Regions from separate parts of the Caloranaerobacter sp. TR13 genome, predicted to be linked through region 1. Evidence: riboswitches for the same ligand, from Rfam matches in the RefSeq annotation. Region 1 holds a riboswitch; the other holds the start of a gene.
The links. Region 1 has a riboswitch for thiamine pyrophosphate ahead of thiS (sulfur carrier protein ThiS). Riboswitches for the same ligand answer to the same signal wherever they lie in the genome.

Region 1 (12,680 bases):
CAACTGAAATAGGAGCTATAACCCTAATAAATATATTGAAGAACCATGATGGAACTTTCCATAAAGCTCCTCTGTTTAATTCTTCTAATGCTTTTTCTCTCATTAACCAACCAACAACTGCAACCTCTATTAAACCTAGAACTAATAATAGATATGAACCAACCCAGTTATCTACTTCAGTTAAATACATAAGATCAGCAGTTTTAGTTAATATTGGCTCAAGACCTACTGGCAATCCAACAATTACATATCCAAAGAAAATAATCCATGCAGCTTTAGATCTTTCAATTTTCAAATCCTCTTCAACCAATGCAGTTAAATAGTTGAACATAGCTATCGCTGAAGTAAATCCAGCAAAGAATAATAACAAGAACCATAATGCACCGAACAACTGGCCTCCAGCCATTGACCTAAATACATTTGGTAGAGCAATAAATGATAATCCTACTCCTACTGCTACTCCTTTAGGTCCTAAAAATGCATATGCTATAGGTATAACAGCAGTACCACCTAAGATTATTTCTGCAAACTCATTTAATGAAATAGTTGCTAATGATGAAACTACAACGTCATCATCAGGTTTTAAGTATGAAGCGTAGTTTGCTATAATACCCATACCGATTGATAATGTGAAGAATATTTGTCCTGCCGCAGCTAATGCAGCTGTCCAATTAAGTTTTGAGAAATCTGGATTCCAAATATAATTTAAACCTTTTAATGAAGACCAATCAGGATTAACAGGACTTCCTAAAGTTAAAGCCCTTATAGCTAGTATAATTCCAAATACATATAACACAGGCATCATTAATTTAGCCCAGCTCTCAATACCTTTTTGAACTCCTCTAGTAACTGCTAATGCAAGACCTAATAACGCTATTATCCAAAATATAAATACTTTTGGACTTTGAATATAATTTACGAATATTTCACCTGTTGATTTTGCAGCATCCATATAACCACCAGTTACTGAAAGATAACTATAACCTAAAGTCCAGCCAATTATTTGATTGTAATATGAGTTAACTAACAATGTAACTGCAAACGCTAAAGCACCTGCTAGTGCACCAATTATTGCAGCATTTTTTGGCTTTGAGCCTTCTCTAGCCTGTAAATACACCATAGGACCTAATGTACCATGACCATATCTTCCACCAAAGCGACCAAGATTCCATTCAACTAACATTACTGGAATACCAATCATTATAAGTGCTGCAAAATATGGAATTAAAAATGCGCCACCACCATTTTTGGCAGCTTGATATGGGAATCTCCAGAAGTTACCTAAACCAATAGCGTTACCAGCCATTGCTAGTATCAAACCTAACTTTGATCCCCAATTTTCTCTGTTGTTTGCCATAAAAATCCTCCCTCCAAGTTTTAATTCAACTGTTAGTTATATTATATGACAGGTATCGACAATTTTCAAATGTTTTTTACTATTCTGAAAATATTAAATTGTGTAAATTATCTAATTTGTAACGTTTTCCTGGATTAACTTTTTTGGAAAGTTATTTTTTTAACAAATTAATCCTAAGTACAATTGTTAATATATGTAATTATTTTATTTTTATACAAAAAAAATGGCCTGAGGCCATTTTAAATTTTATTTATTCTTATGAATTACTCGGAATATTTTGTGAATCACTAACAAGACTTAACAATCTATTAATTATTAACATACTTATCCCTACTACAAGGAATAGAACCTGTATTGAAAACTTATCAGCTATAAATCCAAATAATGGTGCAAAAATAACTACAAACAGCGATTTTAATTGACTATCTATTGACATAACAGTTGCTCTTTCATCTTTATTCATATAATCTCCACATACATCAACAACTAATGGTCTCCTTCCATCTTTTAATATATATAAAATAAAATACAATCCTACTACTAAATATATCAGTTTAATTTTAATTGCAAAATACAATGCTATAGATAATAGCCCCATAATATCAAATGAAATTTGCATAAGCTTGCTTGAAGTAAAGTACTTGTTTAATCTATATATATTCCTCGAAGCTATTGAACTAAATATATAGAATATTCCATACGTAACACCTAAAATTACCTTTATTTGACTATCTGAGTCTAGGTTTGCAATATATGAAGCTCCCATTAATAAAATAGTAGTTTGTAAAATCGGCTGTATATAGTCTTTTATAGTCTTAAAAATTCCATTGTATAATGACGAGCTAATTAAAACTTTTACTAATATTTCATTTTTAAATATACTTTTTAGTTTTATAAAACTGTTAACAAAAAACTTTTTAATACTTAAATCACTTTCATTCTTTTCATTTAAACTATTAGGATAACTTAAAATTAATAAAAAATCTAAAATATAAGGTAAAATACAAATAAGAAAAATCCATCTCATTGCAGGTAATTTTAAAACAAAAATTATAGATAAAAATGCTGAAATTGATGAACCTAAAAGTGAAAATGAACGAGTTCTTCCATATACAAATCCTTTATGAGAAAACCATCCTTTTTGCTCTAAATATGAATATATCATAGCCTTGTGCGTGCCAGACCTAAACGCTTCACCTAAACCAAAAAATATCATAGCTATGATTATTATTAAATAATTGGTACTTAAGAAGAAAAATATAAAAGATATAATATAAAATGTAAAACATATTAGTAATTCTGTCTTTTTACCATAACTATCTGCAAAAATACCTGAAGGAACTTCAAAAATATATGTTACTATCTCCCTTATTGCAAATAAAACCCCTACTTTAAATAAACTCAACCCATTAGCTAATAAATATATATATAAGTACGGTTCAAAAAATTTTAGGTTTTTCAAAAAACCATAAAAACAAAATTTCCAAATTTGTCTATCTTTTTTTATTTCAGCATAAACATTTTGCATATCTTCTACCTCCATATTAACGTATTAACCAGAATGTCATTTGATGATTGATAATTATTATTAATTCAACAAAACTATTCTTATTCCTCTAATAGTTATTAATTTTGAACAAATATTTAATAATTTCCTCATATGCTTTTTTACTCTTATACTCCAAGTATTCTCCTTTGCTGCTCTTATTCTTTCTAATCTTTTTGAAAAACAATCCTCTTTTATAGCTCTCTCTATTACTTGATAACAATTATAATAATTCATAAAATATGTTATATTATTAAATTTCCTCTTTATCTCATAAATCTCAGTAGATACAACTGATTTCCCAGCATAAATATATTCATAATACTTTATTGGATCGCCCCCCTTAATCATGTTTGTTAATTTAAACGATATCATTGTCAAATTAAACTGTAATAAATAATATGGAAGCTGTGAATAGTCTTTGTGCTCCAAAATTATTAAATTTGGATGCTTTATACTTTTTTTATAGTATCTGTTTTTACCTATAAGAACAACTTTATACTTATTTGCTATTTTACTTATAAGTTTATAATCTAACCAAGATGCCAAAGTACCATAAAAACCTATTACTTTTTCATTTGAATTAATAAGTGGAAAGTCATTTGGCTTAGGTAGTTTTTTTGAGCAATTTTAAAATGTTCGTAATCTGCTCCATTAGGGCACATGAAAACAGACTTATTGTATTTTTTATAAAATTTAAATAATAATTCTGAAGTACAAAATATTATCTTTACACAATTAACAGCATTTTTTAAATCAACTGTCCAAAAATAAAATTCGTCAACTAGCATATCAATACCGTCAAATACAATAAAATCAAAACCATTTTTATAATATTTATAATGTTTAGGATAAGAAAACCATAACACTTTCTTACATTTTACTAATTGGCTATAGTCAGTATTTACTCTTATTACAAATAAATCATCATTTACTTTCAAGATAAGTTTATTTAATTTTTTATATGCTTCACCTGTTATAAAAATACATCTCACATTATCTATTTTGGAAAAAGCAGTAGCAATTTGCTGCGACCTTTGATATAGTAAATACCAATCTATTACAGGCGGAAAGATAATTGTGATCTCTGGTGCTTCAGGTTTTATATTTATAGCTTTGATATTTTTAATACAATTTGGGTTTATTTCTTTATCAGTATCAGCAAAAACCATTTTTAAATATTCACTCCTATTATAAAATCTTATACAATATTCTATGAATTTATTTTATATAGTTTAAAAAAACTGAAGGAAACTTCCTTCAGTTTTTAACTTACATCTTTATTTTTTAAACAGAATATTTTTATCTTATTATTTAATCTCTTAACAGACAAAAACGGTTCTGTTGATGCCATTATATATGACATAACTGCAATTCCATCAGCACCTGCAGATAAAACTTTATCTATATTTTCAGGATTTATACCCCCCAATGCTATTACAGGAATTTTAATTTCCGCCTTTATTTCTTCAATCATTTTTATACCTTTTGGTTTTAATCCTTTTTTACAATCTGTCTCAAATATATGACTAGCCAAAATATAGCTTGCGCCGTGTTTTTCAGAAAGTATAGCTTCTTCTAAACTGTGTACAGATACACCTAAAAGTCCTTTAAACTCAATTTTTTCTTTTATAAATCTATCGAAACTTGTATGAAAACCAGCTGCTAGTATATTTTTTGCAATATCTAGATTACCATTAACTATTAATGGTATATTATAGCTACTAAGGATGTTTTTTAATTTAACTGCAATAGGCAGAAGTTCATCATAAGATAAATCCTTCTCCCTTAATATAACAGCATCTACTCCACCTTTTACTGCATTTTCTATTACTTCATAAAAGCTGTCTTTTTTAATGATTTTCCTATTAGTAATAAGGTAAAGCATCTTAGTCGTCCTCTCTTAAAATATTTATATTTTTACCCTGCATTACTTTGTTTATATTTCTCATAGAACACATTTTCCCGCACATTGTACAGCTATCTTCATGTTCAGGCATAGATTCTCTTCTATACCTTCTTGCCTTTTCAGGATCAATAGCTAGTTCAAACATTCTTTCCCAATCTAAACTTTGTCTTGCTTTACTCATTTCATAATCCCATTCTTTTGCACCCTTAATATTTTTTGCTATATCAGCAGCATGTGCAGCAATTTTAGAAGCAATAATACCTTCTTTCATATCATCTAATGTAGGAAGTCTTAAATGTTCAGCAGGTGTTACATAGCATAGAAAATCTGCACCATTTGCAGCTGCTATAGCTCCTCCTATAGCACTTGTAATATGGTCATATCCTGGTGCAATATCTGTTACTATAGGTCCTAATACATAAAAAGGTGCTCCATGGCAAAGTTTTTTTTCAAGAATCATATTGGCAGCTATCTCATTTAAAGGCATATGTCCAGGTCCTTCTATCATTACCTGCACATTTCTTTCCCATGCCCTTTTTGTAAGCTCTCCAAGCACTATAAGTTCCTTTATTTGACTTGCATCTGTTGCATCATTTATACTTCCTGGACGACAAGCATCACCAAGACTTATAGTTACATCGTATTTTTCACATATATCTAAAATTTCATCAAAGTATTCGTAAAATGGATTTTCCTTATTGTTTAATTCCATCCATGCATATAATAAAGAGCCACCTCTTGAAACTATATTAGTAAGTCTTTTATTTCTTTTAAAAACTTCAGCAGTTTCTCTATTTATACCTGCATGGATTGTCATAAAATCTACACCATCTTGAGCATGTTTTTCTACAACCTTTAAAAATTCTTCAGCTGTTATATCTTTAAGCTCTTTATCATAAAAGCCGACTGCATCATATACAGGTACAGTACCTATCATAGCAGAAGACATATTGATTAGCTTTTTCCTAAACTCTTCGGTTTTTCCATAAGAACTTAAATCCATAATTGCTTCAACGTTCATTTCAAGAGCTGTTTTTACTTTTTCTAACTCCTTTTCGATATTATAGCAATCCTTTGAAATTCCTAAATTGACATTTATTTTAGTCCTTAAGCTCTCTCCTATCCCCTCTGGATCAAGTGAGTTATGGTTTTTGTTAGCAGGTATTACAACCTTGCCTTGTGCTATCTTTTCTCTTAAAACTTCAACATCTATTTTCTCTTTTTTTGCAACTAATTCCATTTCCTTAGTGATTATGCCTTTCTTAGCGGCGTCCATTTGAGTTGAATAATTCATATTCCATTCTCCTTTTCTATATAGTTTTTAGTAATCTTCTTATACTCTTTATTTTTTTAACTATGTTCGGCGAGCCAACAATTTCAGATATCATAGCGAAACATTTTCCGCCGTATTTTTTAACTTCTATAATATTTGACTCTTTTATCCCTCCTATTGCCACACACGGAATTTGAATGTTTTCTGAAACCCATTTGAGATACTTTAGTCCTTCAGATTTTTCTACATTCTTTTTAGTTGTAGTGTTAAATATAGGCCCTACTCCTATATAATCTGCACCTTTTTTAACCGCTGTTTTAGCCTGCTTAATATTGTGTGTTGATAGCCCTATAATCATATTACCTGCTATTTTCCTGACTTCTTCTATAGGCATATCATCTTGTCCCAAATGAATTCCATCAGCTTTTACAGCAATAGCTATATCTACATCATCATTAACAATAAAAGTTACTCCACTATCTTTTGTTAGTTTTCGAATAGCCTTGCATTCATTATATTTCTCAAGTTTACTTTTTTCTTTTTCTCTATATTGAATAATTTTTATTCCAGCCTTTATCATTTCTTCTACTACCTGAATATTAGTTCTCCCTAAAGAAAATTCTTCAGCAGTAATTCCATATATATCAGTATCGAGAAAATCTTTTTTTAACCCAAATTTTTTCTCCAAATCATAAGATTTATATCTTAGGCTTTCGTATATTTTAGATTTATCATAATACCCTAAAATCTTGAGAGATTCTTCAATACTTCTCAAACCTTCTTGTACTCTTTTAAAATTCGCTTCTACTAAACTTAATAAATCTTCTTTGTTATCGATAGTACTGGATTGAGATATGTTAAATCCCAAATCATTGCATGAATCTCTAAAAATTAGCAGTTTAGAATCTAAAAAACTCTTTCTAACAAGATGACGTATTTCCTTAAGACTTTTAGACATATTGTAGTCTTCTAAAATAAATCGAGATATGTCTTCTAAAACTCTCAATCCTTCAGAAGCTCTATTGATATTTGCATCAATCATTCTGTAAATATTCATAAAAAACACCTCAACATTACTAATCTATATGCATCCAATCTTTAAATACCGGCTGATATCCCCTTGCTGATATTGCTTCTTTCATTTCTATAACGCTTCGTTTATCAGATATTTCAAACTGACTATCACTTTTTGTCTTAGACGAATGGCCACCAACTTCTGTAGATACTCCTGCTGACATTTTAGTAATTCCTAATGGGATTAAGTTGTCCCTTAGTTTCTGATTTTCTCTTGTAGAAATTGTAATGCCAACACGGGGTAGAAAAAGTCTTAAAGCCAGTATTATTTGAACTAAGTTCTTATCACTTACCGGATATATATCTTCATATACTCCTATATGAGGCCTTATTCTCGGTAGAGAAACGCTTACTTCCACATCAGAATATTTATCCTGTAGGTATTTTGCATGAAGCCCTGTCATGAAAGTTTCTTTTCTCCAGTCGTTTAAACCTAGAAGAGCTCCTATATTGACATTTCTCATTCGAGCTTTACATGCCCTTTCAGGAGCATTTAATCTAAATCTATAATTTTTCTTAAGTCCAGCTATATGAACTTTATCATATATATCTTCATCGTATACTTCTTGATAAATAGTAAGCCCGTCTACTCCTGCTTCAATAACTTCTCTGTATTCATCCTCTTTGAGAGGATATATTTCTATGGAAATAGAATCAAAATATTTTTTTAAAATTTTTACTGCATCGATTATATAAGAAACAGGAGTTTCTTTTCTCGATTCACCTGTTAATATTAGAATATGTCTAAGACCTGTAGATGAAATTACTTTAGCTTCTTCTTCTATTTCTTCAAAAGTCAATTTTTTTCTCTTAATTTTGTTCTCTATATTAAACCCACAATATGAGCATCTATTAATACAAAAATTAGAAAGATATAACGGCGTATAAAGAAGTATTGTTTTGCCAAAACTTTGAATTGTTAACCTATGTGCTTTTTGTGCCATCTCTTCTAGATATTTTTCAGCTTCATTTGACAAAAGAGCCAAAAAGTCGTATTCATCAATTTTATCTTTGTTTATTATCCTAAATATATCTGATGATGTTATGTTTTCTAAAAACTTGTTAAATTCAAAATTCTTATATTTTAAATATTCACTATAAAAACTCATTATTTCTCACCTTCGTTTAAAAATCCTGTAAGTGGCGAAGAAGCTTCAGCAAACTTCTTTTCAGGTCCTAATTTAGAAATATAAGCTAATCGACCAGCTTCAACTGCTAACCTGAAAGCCTCTGCCATTTTAACAGGGTCTCCAGCAGTAGCAATAGCCGTATTAACTAATACTGCTGCTGCGCCCATTTCCATAGCTTCAGCTGCATCAGAAGGTTTACCTATACCAGCATCTACAATTATCGGCAAGTCTATTTCATCTATCATAATCTGTATCAATTCTTTAGTTTTAAGCCCTCTATTTGTACCTATAGGTGCTCCTAATGGCATAACTGCCGCTGCTCCAGCTTCAACTAGCCTTTTAGCAGCAATTAAATCTGGACTCATATATGGAAGTACTATAAATCCTTCTTTTGCTAATGTTTCAGTAGCTTTGATGGTTTCGTAATTATCTGGTAGAAGATATTTATTATCCGATATTACTTCTATTTTTATCCAATTTCCACACCCTAAAGCTTTTGCTAGTCTTGCTATTCTTACTGCTTCTTCTGCATTTCTTGCACCAGAAGTATTAGGAAGTAAAATGCAGTCTTTAGGTATATACTCGAGGATATTTTCTTCTTTAGAATTTATATCTACTCTTCTTAATGCCATAGTAATTACCTGCGATTTAGAGGTTTTTACTACATCTGGAATTATTTTTTTACTCGGAAATTTGCCTGTCCCTATAAATAACCTGCTTTCAAGTTTAACTCCACCAATAACTAATTTATCCATTTTTATACATCCCTTTCATTCATAATAAGTCTTAGAACGGTATTTGCCTGATGATTAGCCGCTATGCATACTCTTGGTGCCATTAGACCACATCCCGGCTTTGCTTCTTTTATACCGTCACCTACCAGATAAAAATTATCTTTAATTTTTCTAGTTATTATTGTATTGTTAGAAAAGTAGCCAGCTAATCCAGAAGCAGCAACAACAATTTTTTCAGGCATTTCATTTAGTACTGTATTTACTAATGTTGCTTTAGAATGAGGATTGTCAAAAGCTTCTACTATAATGTCAACTTCTTTAAAAATTTCAGTAATATTGTTTTCGTCCAAATACGCATTTTTTATGTCTACATTAACAAATGGATTGATTTGAGTAATGATATCTTTCATAGCATCTGTCTTAAACATACCTATATGTTTTACAAAATATTGCTGCCTATTTAGATTACTAGGTTCAACTACATCAAAATCTACTAAAAGAAGTCTGCCTATACCTATCCTTGCTAACGAAATTGCCACATTAGAACCAAGTCCGCCAAGTCCTGCAATACCTATATAAGCCTTCTTTACTCTTTCATGAACTCCAGGTGTATGACGTGCAATTAATAGAGCTTCTAATTCATCTTTATTGGGAATTTCACCACGTTTAATCAATGTTAATCTATCATTTTCCTTTAAAGCCATATCTTTTTTTATAATAAATCCATTTAATACCACTATATCTGCATCTTTTTTTACATTGTCTCTTACTTCAAAGGCTGTAGTGCCTTCCCTTATACTAAAATTTCTTTCATTTATAAATATGTTCAAATTAACCGCCTCCTACAAAACTCACTATTTCAACTTTATCTTCTTTATTTATTATTCTATCTGTATACTTTTCTTTAGGAACTATTTCAAAATTAACCTCTACAACAACCTTATCTTTATCTATCCCAAGACTTTTAAGAAGATTATCTATTGTTATTTCTGTTTCAAAACTCATTTCTTTTCCGTTAACTATCACCTTAATCCCTCCTTTCTGCTAAATTGGCAAATTGAAAAGAAAAAGGGAAGCTATCTAACGCTTCCCTCATAACCAAATAAGTCTGTATAAATAAAAATCACAAATTCCTAGAGAATTTGTGATAAATTACGAACACAAAACTTCCCTACGATGGTATTACCCACATCAGGTTATGAGGGTCAGAGATAACATCTCTTTCTCAGCCTATCACTATAGGCTCCCCTAGTTGTGCAAATATTCTATTTAAAAAGTTCTACAAAGATAATAACACATGTTTTTAAATTTTACAACTAGCAGAAACACTTCTTATTGTATCTACTATTTTTACTCATTTTATAAATCTATATATTATCTTTCAATAAATCGGTAAGTTCATTGCCAAAAATTGATTCTACATAAAGATCATCCAAATTCCAAAATTTCTTAAATTCAACATACTCTTTAATGGCTTTTTTATTATAATTAGATTTTTTAACCGCACGAATCATGATATTTTTAGGAGTATGTTCCATGTCTATAAACTCTAATATTTGAGTCGAATATCCTAATATCTCTAATACATTTCCCCTTATACTATCAGTAATTAAAGATGAAAGTCTCTCTTTTATTATCCCATGTTTTAGCATAGGCATCATAATAGGATTATTAATTTTTGAAAACAGTTCATGCTGACAGCACGGGACAGAAAGTATAATTTTCGAATTCCACATAACAGCTTTACTAAGTGCAGCATCAGTAGCTGTATCACAAGCATGCAGTGTTACAACCATATCAACCTTCTCAAAATCATTAAACCCTTTTATATCTCCATGTATAAATTTAAGTTTATCATAATTTAAGTCTCTAGCTACCTTATTGCAAAAATCTATAACATCTTTCTTTAAATCTAGCCCTACTATATTAACATCTAAACCTAGAATATCTACTAAATAATAGTAGAGTGCAAAAGTTAAATAAGACTTGCCACACCCAAAATCAACTATATTAAAACTACCTTTTATTTCTGCCTTTGATATAACATCTGAAACAATCTCTAAAAATCTATTTATTTGTTTAAATTTATCATATTTTTTTGAATACACTTTGCCTTTTTCATTCATTACTCCTAATCTAATTAAAAATGGACATGGTTTTCCTTCCTCTATTACATAGTTCTTTTTACGATTATGGCTTAAATCTACTAAACTTTTTGTTGGCTTCTTCTTAAGTATTTTAACTTTATCTCTTTTGCTAATTAAAATCTGATAATCAGCTTCTGTTGTAAATAAAACAGCCTGCCTAAAATATATATCTATTAATCTTTCAATCTCCTTTGAAGACTCATTCAAATCTATATTTTTATGCATAACCTTATTTTTATAATAATATGTAAACTGTATATTTATAGAATTTTTAATTAATACTGGCTTTATCGTAACTTTTGAAAAATTCTCTTCATCTTTAACTCTTACTTTACTCAAAACTCCATATATTAAGCTATTTTTACTAATAATATCATGAAATAATTTTCGTATTTCATCCATCTACGTATCTCTCCTTCAGCCGCTAATATACTTCAGTATATCAAAAGGTTTATTTAATATGCAAGGTATGAAAAATATGTTATTAAGGTTTATTAAATAGAAATTTGTGTCTTTATCAGAAATAGTTAAAATGCAATTTAAATTTTTGAAATTTTATCCTAAGTTAGTTTATATAAACCATTCTAAAATTAATTTATATGTTTAACATAATTTATATAACATATTCTAAACAATTTTTTATAAAACTATATTTAAAACTATATATTTAAGGTGATTATATGAAGAAAAAAATTATTATTTTATCATTTATACTAAGTTTTTTATTAATTTCTATACCTGCTTTTGCACAACAAACAACTTATACAGTAAAATCTGGGGACAGTATGTGGAAAATTGCTGTTAAGTTCGAAGTTGGACTTAGTGAACTTATTTCAGCAAACCCACAAATAAAAAATCCTAGTTTAATATACCCTGGACAAAAACTTAAAATACCAGATATTAGCGACATTAAAGCACTTGAAAATGAAGTTATAAAATTAGTTAATATAGAAAGGTCTAAACGAGGGTTACAACCTCTTAAAGCAAATTGGCAACTTTCAAGAGTTGCAAGATATAAATCACAAGATATGATAAACAAGAATTATTTTGGACACTATTCTCCAACTTATGGTTCTCCTTTCAAAATGATGGAAGATTTTGGTTTGAGATTTACTGCAGCAGCTGAAAATATAGCTAAAGGGCAAAGAACTCCAAAAAAAGTTATGAGTAGTTGGATGAATTCAGAAGGTCATAAAAATAATATATTAAGTCCAATATACAACGAAATAGGTGTTGGTGTAGCAAAGGATAAATATGGAATGTACTATTGGACTCAAATGTTTATGAAAGCAATTAGAAAATAAGTCAAGGGCACTGCCCTTGGCTTTTTAATTTAATAAATATTTTTATAGGGCACACATTTCTTATTTAATAATATTCTATAGTAGAATTATATTTTTCTCATTGATTAATATATAAAAAAGCAGGTGGTGAATATGCAAAAAACAATATCCATTTCTCCAGTAATGGATACTTTTATAGACAGTCATTTAAAAGGTAAAAATTTTTC
Region 2 (12,680 bases), on a different contig from region 1:
GAACCATTGTCGATGGTTCCAGAGGGCACTGAAATAGATTTTGTAATTAGTCAAGGACCAGAAATAAGTTATGTAATTATGCCTAATTTAATTGGTTTAAATTTAGAAAATGCTAAGCGAGAGATTATATCTAAAGGATTTGTGTTAGGTGAAGTAAAGTATGAACCTAATAATGATATACCAAAGGATTTAGTTACATGGCAAAGCTATCCGGCAGGAGCTGAAGTTGAGGAGAATACAACAGTTGACTTGATTATAAGTAGCGGTCCGATTACAGTAGGACAAAATGATAATAACTTAATAGAGAATAATGAAGGTAAAAATGAACAAGACCAAATAACACAAAATGAACAAGATACCTTACAAGAACAAGAAAAAGTTTTGCAGTTAATTATTCCTCTTCCACAAGATAGAGAAAAAGTAGAAGTAAAAATATATAAAATACAAGGTCAATCTAAAGAAATTATATATAATAAAATTCATGAAACTAAAGAAGAGAGGATATCTGTAACTATTTCAGGAAAAGGTGAGGTTAAATATGAAATATACTATGATGGGGAATTTTATGAACAGAAAGTTATTAACTTCTAAGGAGGTTAGTTAATGCTAGAAGGGATAATTATTAAAGGGATAGGAGGTTTCTATTACGTAAAGGTTGGTAATAAAGTATATGAATGTAGAGCTAGAGGGGTTTTTAGAAAAAAGAAAATTACCCCATTAGTAGGGGATAGAGTAAAAATAAGAATTTCAAGCGAAGATAATACAGGTTTTATTGAAGAAATTTTCGAAAGAAGAACTGAGTTATTTAGACCTCCTGTTGCAAATGTAAATCAAGTTATAATAGTTTTTGCAGTAAAAAGTCCAGATCCAAATTTATGGTTACTAGATAGGTTTTTACTTCTAGCAGAATCTAAAGATTTAGATATAGTTGTTTGTTTTAATAAAATAGATTTAATATCAGAAGAAGAATTAAAGTTTCTAAATGGTATCTATTTGAATGCAGGATATAGAGTTATTAATACAAGCTGTATTTCAGGAGTAGGAGTTGATGAATTAAGGCAAACATTAGTAGATAAGATAACAGTTTTCGCAGGACCTTCAGGAGTCGGCAAATCAACTCTACTTAATAGCATACAGCCTGATTTGCAGTTAAAAACAGGAGAGGTTAGTCAAAAGACTAATAGAGGAAGACATACTACTAGGAGAGCAGAGTTACTGGAATTAAACGTAGGAGGTTGGGTTGTTGATACTCCTGGTTTTAGTTCATTAAATATTGATTTTATAAAAGAAGAAGACTTAGGTTTATATTTTAGAGAAATTAATGAGTTTAGTGGAAACTGTAGATTTGTGGGATGTTGGCATTATAAAGAACCAGATTGCTCTGTTAAGAAAGCAGTTGAAGAAAATAAGATTAGTAAGACTAGATATGATAATTATTTGATGTTTTTAGAGGAACTTAGGAATAATAGGAGGTATTAGATATGGTTAAAATTGCACCATCAATTTTGTCAGCAGATTTTAGTAGATTAGGTCAAGAAATAAAGAAGGCAGAAGAGGGTGGAGCTGATTTAATACACCTAGATGTTATGGACGGGAAATTTGTACCTAATATTACTATTGGGCCACCAGTTATTAAATATTTGAGAAAAGTAACTAAATTACCTTTTGATGTTCATTTGATGATTGAAGAACCTGAAAGGTATATAAAAGAATTTGTTGATTCTGGAGCTGATATTATTACTGTGCATCAAGAAGCAACAGTACATCTACACCGAACTATTCAACAAATAAAAAGTTATGGCATTAAAGCTGGTGTTGCATTAAATCCGTCTACACCTCTTTCTACTATTGAATATATTATCGAAGATATTGATATGGTATTGATAATGACTGTAAATCCAGGTTTTGGTGGACAAAAATTTATAAGTAATATGGAAACAAAAATAACAAAATTGAGAGATTTAATAAATAAAAAGAATTTAAATATTGATATTGAAGTTGATGGTGGTATAAAATTAGAAAATGCAGATAAAGCTGTTAAATGTGGAGCAAATATTTTAGTAGCTGGGTCTGCTGTGTTTAAATCAGATGATATTGTTGAAACGATTAGAAAATTTAAACAAGTTATCACTTTACAATATTAAATATTATTGTTATAATAAAAGCGGAAATTAAATATTCCACTAGGGGAGCCTTTTTGGCTGAGAGGAAACTTTGTGTTTCGACCCTTTAACCTGAACTAGGTAATTCTAGCGTAGGGAATGTGGTTAGCTTTAATATTACCCATGTGGTAATATTCTGTTTATTTGTATTTAAGGCTTCCATTATTTGCTATGGAAGTCTTTTATTTTTTTAAAATTAAAGGAGGTAGTTTTATGGAAAGAAATGTAAAAATTAGAATGCTAACTGAAGGAGGAGTTATGGTAGCACTTGCTTCAATTTTGAGTATGCTCAAAATATACGAAGCACCTTTTGGCGGTTCTGTAACTGCAGGTAGTATGATACCAATAATTATATTTGCTTTGAGATGGGGAATAATGCCAGGATTATTCGTAGGATTGGTTTATGGTATTATTCAGTCAATATTGGGTCTTTACTTTGTACATCCTATTCAATATTTATTAGATTATCCTATAGCTTTTGCACTTTTAGGGTTAGCTGGTATTTCAAAGTCTTTAGGTAATAAAATAAAAAATAAATATTTAAATCTATTTATAGGAGTTTTTATAGCTATATTTGGTAGATTTATAGCACATTTATTATCTGGTGTTATTTTTTTTGCAGAGTATGCACCAGAAGGCATGAATCCTTGGTTATATTCAGCAATATATAATGGAAGCTATTTAGGTATAGAGTTGATTATATCACTAGTATTAGTATTATTATTAAATAAACCAATCCAAAGATTAAATAGTTAACTTGGGAGGAAATATGAAAGCCTTAATAGTTTCAAGTGGGAATATAGAAAATCTTAATATAATAAAAAGAGTATGTGAAGATGTTGATTTAGTTGTTTGTGCTGATGGTGGGGCAGATTTAGTTGTAAAAGCAGACCGTATACCAGATATTGTTATTGGTGACTTAGATTCTATAGATAAAGATACATTGAAAAGGTTAAAAGAATATAAAGTTAAATTTATAGAATTTCCTACTAAAAAAGATAAAACAGATACTGAACTAGCAATTGATTATGTAATTGAAGAAAGTTTTAATGAAATAGTATTGGTTGGAGTTACAGGTACAAGATTGGATCATACTTTAGCTAACATCTTTTTACTATATTCTTTACTACAAAAAGGAGTTAAAGCTACTATAATAGATGACCATAATGAAATATTTATAACAAATGATGAATTAGTTCTTTATAAAGATGAGAAAAAATATGTTTCAATTATTCCGTTTAATGGAGATTTGTTAGGGGTTACATTAAAAGGTTTTGAATATGAAACAGAAAAAGAGAACATAAAATTTAGTTCAACGCTTGGTATAAGTAATACTTTGGTATCAGATAAAGGAATTATTAAAGTAGAAGAAGGAGTATGTTTAGTTATAAAGTCTATAGATTAAAAACAGTATGCGACCTTTGGTCGCATTTTTTGTTGTATAAAATATGTAGTAACATTATTTAACGTACTGAATAAAATATATTATAGTAGCCTTTAGGGAGTGGTTAGTATGAGAAAAATATTTCTTAAGAAAAATATAAAACAAATAATTGGCGTTTTACTTGCTGTAGTAGGCGCAATAATTGTAATTCAAGTTGTACCTATATCAGTATGGATTTTTTTCTTGGGTATTTTATTGATTTTGATTGGATGGGTATTCTATAGAATGCTATAGAGGTGGTACATTTGAAAAAAATAAAGAAAACGCTAATAATGGTTTTATTAGTTATTTTAATTAGTATGATTTTCTATATGTTACCGAGTTGGGTTATATTATCATTTATTGGAATCAGCCTAATATGGATAGGTTGGTATTTGTATAGTACTTAATAAAATTAAAAGGCTTCCAATATTTAGGAAGCCATTTAAACTATAAAGCTCTTTCAACTTTACCTGATCTTAAACATCTAGTACAAACTCTTATTCTCTTTGGAGTACCATTAACAATAGCTTTTACTCTTCTAATATTTGGTAACCAAGTTCTTTTATTATGACGGTTAGAGTGGCTTACTTTGAAACCTGCTACTTTTCCTTTACCGCATACTTCGCAAACTCTTGACATAAAAAACACCTCCTCAGTTCTAGTACTAAAAAGCCCCTATAAAAACATTACTATTTTAACATACCAAGGATTATTTTTGCAATAAAAAGATATAAATATACTAAGTTTAATATGGAAAAGTATTTTACTTAAGAGTTTATATTATAAATTATTTACAAAAATTTATTTAAATCGAAGTTTTTGTTATAATTACTTTTGAGTTATAAATGTCAAGTTGAATAAGGTGAAATAATAGGGTATTATATATATATAATAGTTCTAAAGGAGGATTATAATGCCAGGTAAATTAAGTAATAAGTTTGGTTCAATAAATATTGATGATAATGTGCTTGCTATAATAGCAGGTTTATCAGCAATGGAGTGTTATGGCTTAGTAGGTATGGCAAGCCGAAATGCAACTGAGGGTTTAGTAGAATTACTAAGAAGAGAGCATTTGACAAAAGGTGTAAAGGTTCATACTGAGGATAATAGAATTGTCATTGATTTGTATGTTATAGTACAATTTGGAACAAAAATTTCAGTAGTTGCAAACAACATAATAGAGAAAGTAAAATATAATATTGAGAGCTTGACAGGTTTGACAGTAGAAAAAGTTAATATTAATGTTCAAGGTGTCAGAGTACAAAAGTAGGTTAAGGAGGTACTAAGATTGAAAATTGAATACATAGATGGAGTTTTGCTAAAAAATATTTTTATAGGAGCAGCAAATAAATTAGAAAAAAATAAACAAGTAGTAGATTCTCTTAACGTATTTCCTGTGCCAGACGGAGATACAGGGACGAATATGTCGTTGACAATGCAATCAGCAATAAAGCAGGTAAAGAGCGTAAATAGTGAAAAAATCGAAGATATTGCTAAAGCTGCTTCAAATGGTTCTTTAATGGGAGCAAGAGGAAATTCAGGAGTAATATTATCACAGTTATTTAGAGGGTTTGCTAAAGGTTTAAAAGATGTTGAAAAAATCGATGTAGAAATACTAGCTAAAGCTTTTAAATCAGCTTCAGACACTGCTTACAAAGCTGTAATGAAACCTATAGAAGGTACTATATTAACAGTAGCGAGAGAATGCGCAGAAAGAGCTTTAGAAATAGCAAAAAAAGAGAGGGATATTAAAAAGTTTCTAGAAGAAGTGATTAAACATGGTGAAATAACTTTGAAAAAAACACCTGAGATGTTACCTGTATTAAAACAAGCAGGTGTAGTTGATGCTGGTGGAAAAGGATTAATATATATTTTATTAGGTGCTTTAGATGTTGTATCGACTGGTGATAGTACTTTGCTTGAAGACGATATATATATAGAAATAGAGGATAGTATTAATATTGAAAGACTTGATGAAGATATTAAGTTCGGTTACTGTACAGAGTTTATTATTAATAGTGAAAATGTGGATATAAATGAATTCAAGCAAGAAATTATGGGATTAGGAGATTCTTTACTTGTTGTAAATAATGATGAAGTTACAAAAGTTCATATTCATACAAATAATCCAGGGATTGTTTTAGAAAAAGCACTTGCAATAGGCGAATTAACTAATGTTAAAATTGATAATATGAGATACCAACATAAAAATAGAATAATGGAAGAAGAGAAAGCTATAGACTTGAGTAGAAAAAAATATGGTTTTATAGCTGTGGCTATGGGTGAAGGTATAGCAAATGTATTCAAAGATTTAAATGTAGACTTTATTATACATGGTGGTCAAACAATGAATCCAAGTACAGAAGATATATTAAAAGCAGTAAATAGTGTAAATGCAGAAAATATAATAATATTACCAAATAATAGTAATATTATTTTGGCAGCTAAGCAAGCTAAAGAATTAAGTGATGGAAATATAGAAGTGTTACCAACTAAGAGTGTACCTCAAGGAATTTCAGCTCTCTTAAGTTTTGATGAGGACTTGGAACTTGAAGAGAATATTAACAATATGATAAAATCTATTAAATCAGTAAAGACAGGACAAGTTACTTTTGCTGTAAGAGATACAGTAATTAATGATATAGAAATTAAAAAGGATGATATTATAGGAATTGGTGAAGGTGAGATCAAGTCAGTAGGAAATGATATTACTCAAGTTTCAATTAATTTATTGAAAGATATAGTTGACGATGATAATGATTTAATTACATTATTTTATGGAGAGGATATTTCTGAAGAAGAAGCAGAAGCTTTAGCAGAAATTATTGAGGATGAAATTGAAGATTGTGATGTAGAAGTTGTTTATGGTGGTCAACCTTTGTATTATTATATATTTTCAATAGAATAATTACAATAGCTAAGGTACACTTAGCTATTGTTTTTTCTTTACATCTATGATTTTGTTCTTAGTTCATATAGTTAGTAAAATTAGAGGTGAAAAGATTGAATAGCCTTAATACACCTATACAATTTATAAAAGGAGTAGGTCCTAAAAGAGCAAAACTATTAAAAAGGATTAATATAGAAACGGTGAAGGATTTACTTTATTATTTTCCAAGAACATATGAAGACAGGAGAAAAGCGGATAAAATAATAAATGTAAGAAATGGTGAAAAAGCTAATTTGAAAATCATTGTAGTGGGGTCACCTTCAGTAATGAAGCCAAGAAAAGGTCTTACAATTGTTAAAGTACCTGTTAGAGATGAAACAGGATTAGCTTTTTTGGTCTGGTTTAACCAAGAATATATTAAAAATCAGTTTAAAATAGGAGAAGTATTAAAGGTAAATGGAAAAGTTAAAAAAATATTTAATGAAATACAAATTCAAAATCCTGTATTTGAGAGAGAAGATGAAAATGATAAAATTGGTAAAATCATTCCTATTTATCCACTCACTAAGAAGCTAAAAAATAGTGATATGGTTAAACTAGTCAAGAAAGTTTTAGATGAGTATTTAAATTATATTGAAGATATAATGCCAGAGTATATTAAAAAGAAATATAATTTATGTTCAATTTACACAGCAATAAGTAATATACATTTTCCTAAAGATAGATATTCTTATATAGAAGCTAAGAAAAGGCTTGTATTTGAAGAGCTTTTTATTTTGCAATTAGGTTTAAGACTTATAAGAAATAGATATATAGAAAATGTACAAGGTATTAAATTTTCACAAGTAAAAGAAATAAATAAATTAATAGATTCTTTGCCATTTAAGCTAACTAATGCACAAAAAAAGGTTTATGAAGAAATATGTTTAGATATGGAGTCAAGTAGACCAATGAATAGATTAGTACAAGGAGATGTTGGTTCTGGCAAAACGATTATTGCAGTATTAGCAATGTTTAAGGCAGTTAAATCAGGTTATCAAGCAGTTATGATGGCACCTACAGAGATTTTAGCAACACAGCATTATGAAAATGTGAGTAATTTATTAGAGCAGTTTGACATTAAAGTTAGTTTGTTAGTAGGAAGTATGTCTATCAAGAAAAAAAAGGAAATATTAGACAAAATAAGAGGAGGAGAAATTGATATTGTAATCGGTACGCATGCGCTAATACAAGAAACTGTAGAGTTTCATAAATTAGGGCTTGCAATTACTGATGAACAACATAGATTTGGAGTTAGACAAAGGTCAGCTCTTTCACAAAAAGGACTAAATCCTGATGTTTTAGTTATGACAGCAACACCAATACCAAGAACATTAGCATTGATATTATATGGCGATTTAGATATTTCAATTATTGATGAGGTGCCACCTGGAAGGAAGAAAGTGAAAACTTATGTGGTAAATGCAAGTATGAAAGCTAGAGTATATGATTTTATCAAAAAAGAAGTAAACAAAGGCAGACAGGTTTATATGGTCTGTCCTTTGATAGAAGAGTCTGATGCATTAGATTTACAATCTGCTATAAAATTATATGAAGATCTAAAAGAAAATATTTTTAGAGATTTTAAGCTAGGATTGCTACATGGAAAATTATCAGCTATTGAAAAAGAAGAGATAATGACAAAATTTAAAAATGGAGATATTGATATACTTATTTCAACAACAGTTATAGAAGTAGGGGTAAATATTCCTAATGCTAATATTATGGTAATAGAAAATGCTGAGAGATTTGGACTTTCTCAACTTCACCAGCTACGTGGCAGAGTAGGGAGAGGTGAGCATCAATCATATTGTATTCTTATTAATGAAAGTAAAAGCAAGATTTCTATTGAAAGAATGAAAATAATGGAGAAATCCAATAATGGATTTGAAATATCAGAAAAAGACCTTGAATTAAGAGGACCAGGCGAGTTTTTCGGAACAAGACAACATGGGTTACCTGATTTAAAAATTGCGAATCTATTTACTGATATTAAAATACTGAAATTAGCACAAAAAGAAGTTTTTCAGATTCTAGAAGAAGATCCTTTTTTAGATTCATCTAAATATTCAAGTTTGAAACAAAAGATTTATGAAATATTCGAAGAAAAGTTAAATGATATTTCCTTAAATTAATAAAATAATCTATTAGAAAGATGCATTTAGCATCTTTTTTGTTTTAAGTAAGGATTTCAATAAAATCTACCTTAATTTATTTTGATATAAGATTTTATTCCTAAATTAGATAATTTTGTTTGTAAAAAAAATATAATATGCTAAAATATTATTATTAGAAGTAAGGAGGAATAATTTTGCGCGTAATTACAGGAACTGCTAAGGGGCATAAATTGAAGGTTCCTAAAGGTTTAAGTGTTAGACCAACTACAGATAGGATAAAGGAATCACTTTTTAATATTTTAGGTAATGATTTAGAAAATTGTGTAGTATTAGATTTATTTGCAGGCTCTGGGAGCATAGGCATAGAATTTCTGAGTCGTGGTGCAAAAAAATGTTATTTTATAGATAATAGTATTATAAGTATAAAAACAATAAAAGAAAATTTGATTAAAACAAATTTAATAGATAAAAGTTATGTTTATAAAAATATTGCTGAAAAAGCTATAAAAAAATTAGGAGCTAGAGGAGTAAAATTTGATTACATTTTTATGGATCCACCATATGAAAAAGGTTTAGTAATTCCGACTTTAGAAGTTATAGCAGCTGAGAATTTATTAGAAGAAGAAGGCGTAATAATAATTGAGCATGAGAGTAGTTTAGATTTATCAGATGAAATTATCTCGTTTGTAAAAGTTAGAGAAAATAATTATGGGAGTACTAAAATAACTTTTTATGAGCTTAGGAGGTAAATTAATGATCGTCGTATATCCTGGAAGTTTTGATCCTGTAACTAATGGGCATTTAGACATTATTGAAAGATGTTCTAAAAAGTTTGAAAAGGTTATTGTTGCAGTTTTAAATAATCCATCCAAGAAACCAATGTTTACAGTTGAAGAAAGAGTTGAACTTTTGGAAGTGGTTACTAAGGAATATAAAAATGTAGAGATTGATAGTTTTTCTGGATTATTAGTTGAGTATGTTAGAAAAAGAAATATATCATTCATTATAAAGGGCTTAAGAGCTGTTTCTGATTTTGAATATGAACTACAAATGGCAATGATGAATAGAACTCTTGATAATAATGTAGAGACTTTATTTCTTATGACTAATAGTAAGTATTCTTTTTTAAGTTCTAGTTTGGTAAAAGAGGTTGCAAAACTAAATGGTGATATTTCTAATATTGTTCCAAAAGAAGTAGAAAAAGCGATACTAAATAAGATAAAGGGGGCGTAGAAAATGGATGTTATTAAATTATTAGATGAGCTTGAAGATATTATAGATGGAAGCTCGTCAATTCCTTTTGCTGGAAAAGTTCTAGTTGATAAAGAGGAATTACTAGAAATTATTAGAGAAATAAGAATAAAATTACCCGACGAAATTAAGCAAGCAGAATGGATAAAAGAAGAGAGACAAAGAATTTTAGTAGAAGCTCAGAATGAAGCAGATACAATTATTGATGAAGCTAGATTACATATTGAAGAGATGATAGAAAAAGATGAGATAACTAAAAAGGCTCAAGAAAGAGCCGAAGAGATTATAAATAAAGCTAAATCAAATGCAAAAGAGATAAGAATTGGCGCAAGAGAGTATGCAGATGAATTGTTAAAAAATGTACAGGACAATCTAAAAACTATAATAACTACACTTGAAAAAAACAGAGAAGAATTAAGAGGGCTTAAATAAAGGCTTCTTTAAAGAGAAGCCTTTTGAATTTTTTAATTTATTTTTCTCTTTTGATAAATGAAAGGCTAATAAATAAAGATATTAATATAATTGTTGAAAGTATAGATATTTGTAATATAGTAGAAAATTTGAAAATTTCGAACCATTTTCTCCAAGAAGTAATATTAGTATAAGTATACGAAGCATAAACAGATGTATTTATTGGAAATTTTATAAAAATATTGCTTATTAAAACCGTATAAATACTAGCAAAGATACCGTGAAGTAGTTTTGACAATAGATATATACTGATTTTTAAGTCTGTTTTAGATATGAAGCTTGAAGCTTGACTATGTATTGATATGCCACTCCATGCAACAATAAAATTAATTGTTACTAGTTTTATTAAAATAGGAATAGTAGACATACTCGCAATATTTTTACATCCAACAGTCATTTCTATCAATCCTGAAATAAAAGCTTTAATTAGTTCTTTATTAGATATGAATGGTATAAAAGAAATTATGCTACTTAATAGATTAATAATACCAGTAATATCCAATATCTCAATAATAACCGAATATAAAATGATAAATCCACCTATAATTAGCATAGTATTAAAAGACTCTCGTACAGCATCTCCTAATATTAATCCAATACCTCTATTATCTTTTTTTCTAGCTAAAATTAACTCATCAAAAGCTGTTTTAATTAGATTTTTTGTATTGTTGTTTGTTTCTTTTGATTTATCAAGTTTAATACCATAATATCTAAAAAATAAACCTACTGTAATTGCTCCTAAATAATGTGGGATTGCAATCAAAAGTCCTAAATTTGGCATTTTTAACATGCCTACTGCTACAGCGCCTATCATAAATAATGGTCCCGAAGTACTAGCAAATGAAATAAGTCTTTGAGCTTCAATTCTTGTTAAAACTCCTTGGGTTCTAAGTTTTGTAGTTAATTTTACACCAACTGGATATCCTGAAGTAATACTCATTACAAATGGGAAAGCTGCTTCTCCTGGAAGATTAAAAATTGGTTTCATTATTGGACTTAAAAGAGTTCCTATAAAATTTACAACTCCCAAGCCTATCAAAGCTTCAGCACTTATGAAAAAAGGAAGTAATGAAGGTAAAACGATATAAAACCAGGTATTTAGACCATCTACTGCTGCATTGATCGTATTTTTTGGAAATATGACTAACGATATAATTATAAAGCTTATTATAAAAGCTGGCAAAATAGTTAATAAGTATTTAGATTTTTTAATTGTGATTAACGTTAAAAATAAGAATAAAAGAAAAAGTATTTGTGTCATAAATGACCTCCTATGAATGTTATGATATATATATATTTGTTATAATATATTAATATGATAGTAGCATTTTAATAGAGTGGGGTGAGAAATTTGGGACAAAAAAAGAAAATAGGTTTAGCTTTAGGTTCGGGTGCTGCTAGGGGGTTAGCCCATATAGGAGTATTAAAAGCTCTCGAAGAAAACAATATAGAAATAGACATAGTATCGGGAAGTAGTGCTGGAGCTTTGATTGGAGCAGTATATTGTTGTGGTGTAAAATCTAAAATGATTGAAAATATAGCATTAAATATAGATCGCAAGTTATGGGTTGATTTAGCTGTACCAAAAAGAGGATTCATAAAAGGAAAGAAAGTAGAAGAATTAGTTAAATTATTAACTAGAAATCAAAACATAGAAGATTTAGATAAAAAATTATCCATAGTGGCTACTGATTTAAAAACTTCTAGTGAATATGTTTTTACGAAAGGTCCAATTTATAAAGCAGTTAGGGCAAGTATATCAATACCGGGTATATTTGAGCCTGTAAGATATGAAAATATGATATTAGTAGATGGTGGTGTAATTGATAGAGTTCCAGCATCAGTTGTAAAAGATATGGGAGCGGATATAGTAATAGCAGTTGATGTTGGTTTTAGTGGTGAACCTGGTAGAATTAATCATATTTTTGATGTTATATTACAGTCAATAGATGTTATGTCAAGGCAGATATCAACAGATAAAATAATAGCGGCTGATATATTAATTGAACCTGATGTTTCACATATAAAGCCTTCGAGATTTGATATGGTTGAAGAATGTGTAGCTAAGGGATATGAAGCAACAATGGAAAAGATGGAAGAAATAAAAAGAATTATAGAAGGAAAATAGATGGAGATTATCCATCTATTTTTGTGTATTTATGTATGGGCTTATAAGATAGTCTAAATCAAATTTTTTACCGTTATAATTTGATAGCCCTAAGAAATAAATATCAGTTGCTCGTTTATCTATTTCTATAATTTTATTTAGATTATCATCTTTGATTTTTTTATAGTTAGCAAACTTTGTTATTATAGGAAATTTA

Region 2: it holds a riboswitch for thiamine pyrophosphate, as region 1 does, so the genes downstream of both, thiT (energy-coupled thiamine transporter ThiT) here and thiS (sulfur carrier protein ThiS) in region 1, are expected to answer to the same signal.

Annotation. Positions count from the first base shown of each region.
Region 1 is NZ_JXLL01000019.1:1,508-14,187, forward strand. It holds gene TR13x_RS09725 (sodium-dependent transporter) at 1-1,357, opposite strand, end outside; gene TR13x_RS09730 (MFS transporter) at 1,614-2,885, opposite strand; gene TR13x_RS09735 (hypothetical protein) at 2,946-3,452, opposite strand; gene TR13x_RS09740 (hypothetical protein) at 3,470-4,075, opposite strand; gene TR13x_RS09745 (thiamine phosphate synthase) at 4,171-4,791, opposite strand; gene thiC (phosphomethylpyrimidine synthase ThiC) at 4,793-6,106, opposite strand; gene thiE (thiamine phosphate synthase) at 6,123-7,142, opposite strand; gene thiH (2-iminoacetate synthase ThiH) at 7,162-8,268, opposite strand; gene TR13x_RS09765 (thiazole synthase) at 8,268-9,044, opposite strand; gene thiF (sulfur carrier protein ThiS adenylyltransferase ThiF) at 9,047-9,853, opposite strand; gene thiS (sulfur carrier protein ThiS) at 9,855-10,049, opposite strand; TPP riboswitch at 10,175-10,283, opposite strand; gene TR13x_RS09780 (SAM-dependent methyltransferase) at 10,391-11,572, opposite strand; gene safA (SafA/ExsA family spore coat assembly protein) at 11,851-12,474, shown strand; gene TR13x_RS09790 (DNRLRE domain-containing protein) at 12,607-12,680, shown strand, end outside.
Region 2 is NZ_JXLL01000001.1:541,143-553,822, reverse strand. It holds gene pknB (Stk1 family PASTA domain-containing Ser/Thr kinase) at 1-591, shown strand, start outside; gene rsgA (ribosome small subunit-dependent GTPase A) at 604-1,479, shown strand; gene rpe (ribulose-phosphate 3-epimerase) at 1,482-2,144, shown strand; TPP riboswitch at 2,176-2,279, shown strand; gene thiT (energy-coupled thiamine transporter ThiT) at 2,376-2,918, shown strand; gene TR13x_RS02710 (thiamine diphosphokinase) at 2,932-3,567, shown strand; gene TR13x_RS11105 (hypothetical protein) at 3,676-3,840, shown strand; gene rpmB (50S ribosomal protein L28) at 4,036-4,227, opposite strand; gene TR13x_RS02700 (Asp23/Gls24 family envelope stress response protein) at 4,502-4,858, shown strand; gene TR13x_RS02695 (DAK2 domain-containing protein) at 4,877-6,496, shown strand; gene recG (ATP-dependent DNA helicase RecG) at 6,592-8,652, shown strand; gene rsmD (16S rRNA (guanine(966)-N(2))-methyltransferase RsmD) at 8,829-9,383, shown strand; gene coaD (pantetheine-phosphate adenylyltransferase) at 9,388-9,867, shown strand; gene TR13x_RS02675 (hypothetical protein) at 9,871-10,317, shown strand; gene ylbJ (sporulation integral membrane protein YlbJ) at 10,355-11,617, opposite strand; gene TR13x_RS02665 (patatin-like phospholipase family protein) at 11,708-12,484, shown strand; gene TR13x_RS02660 (nucleotidyltransferase) at 12,500-12,680, opposite strand, start outside.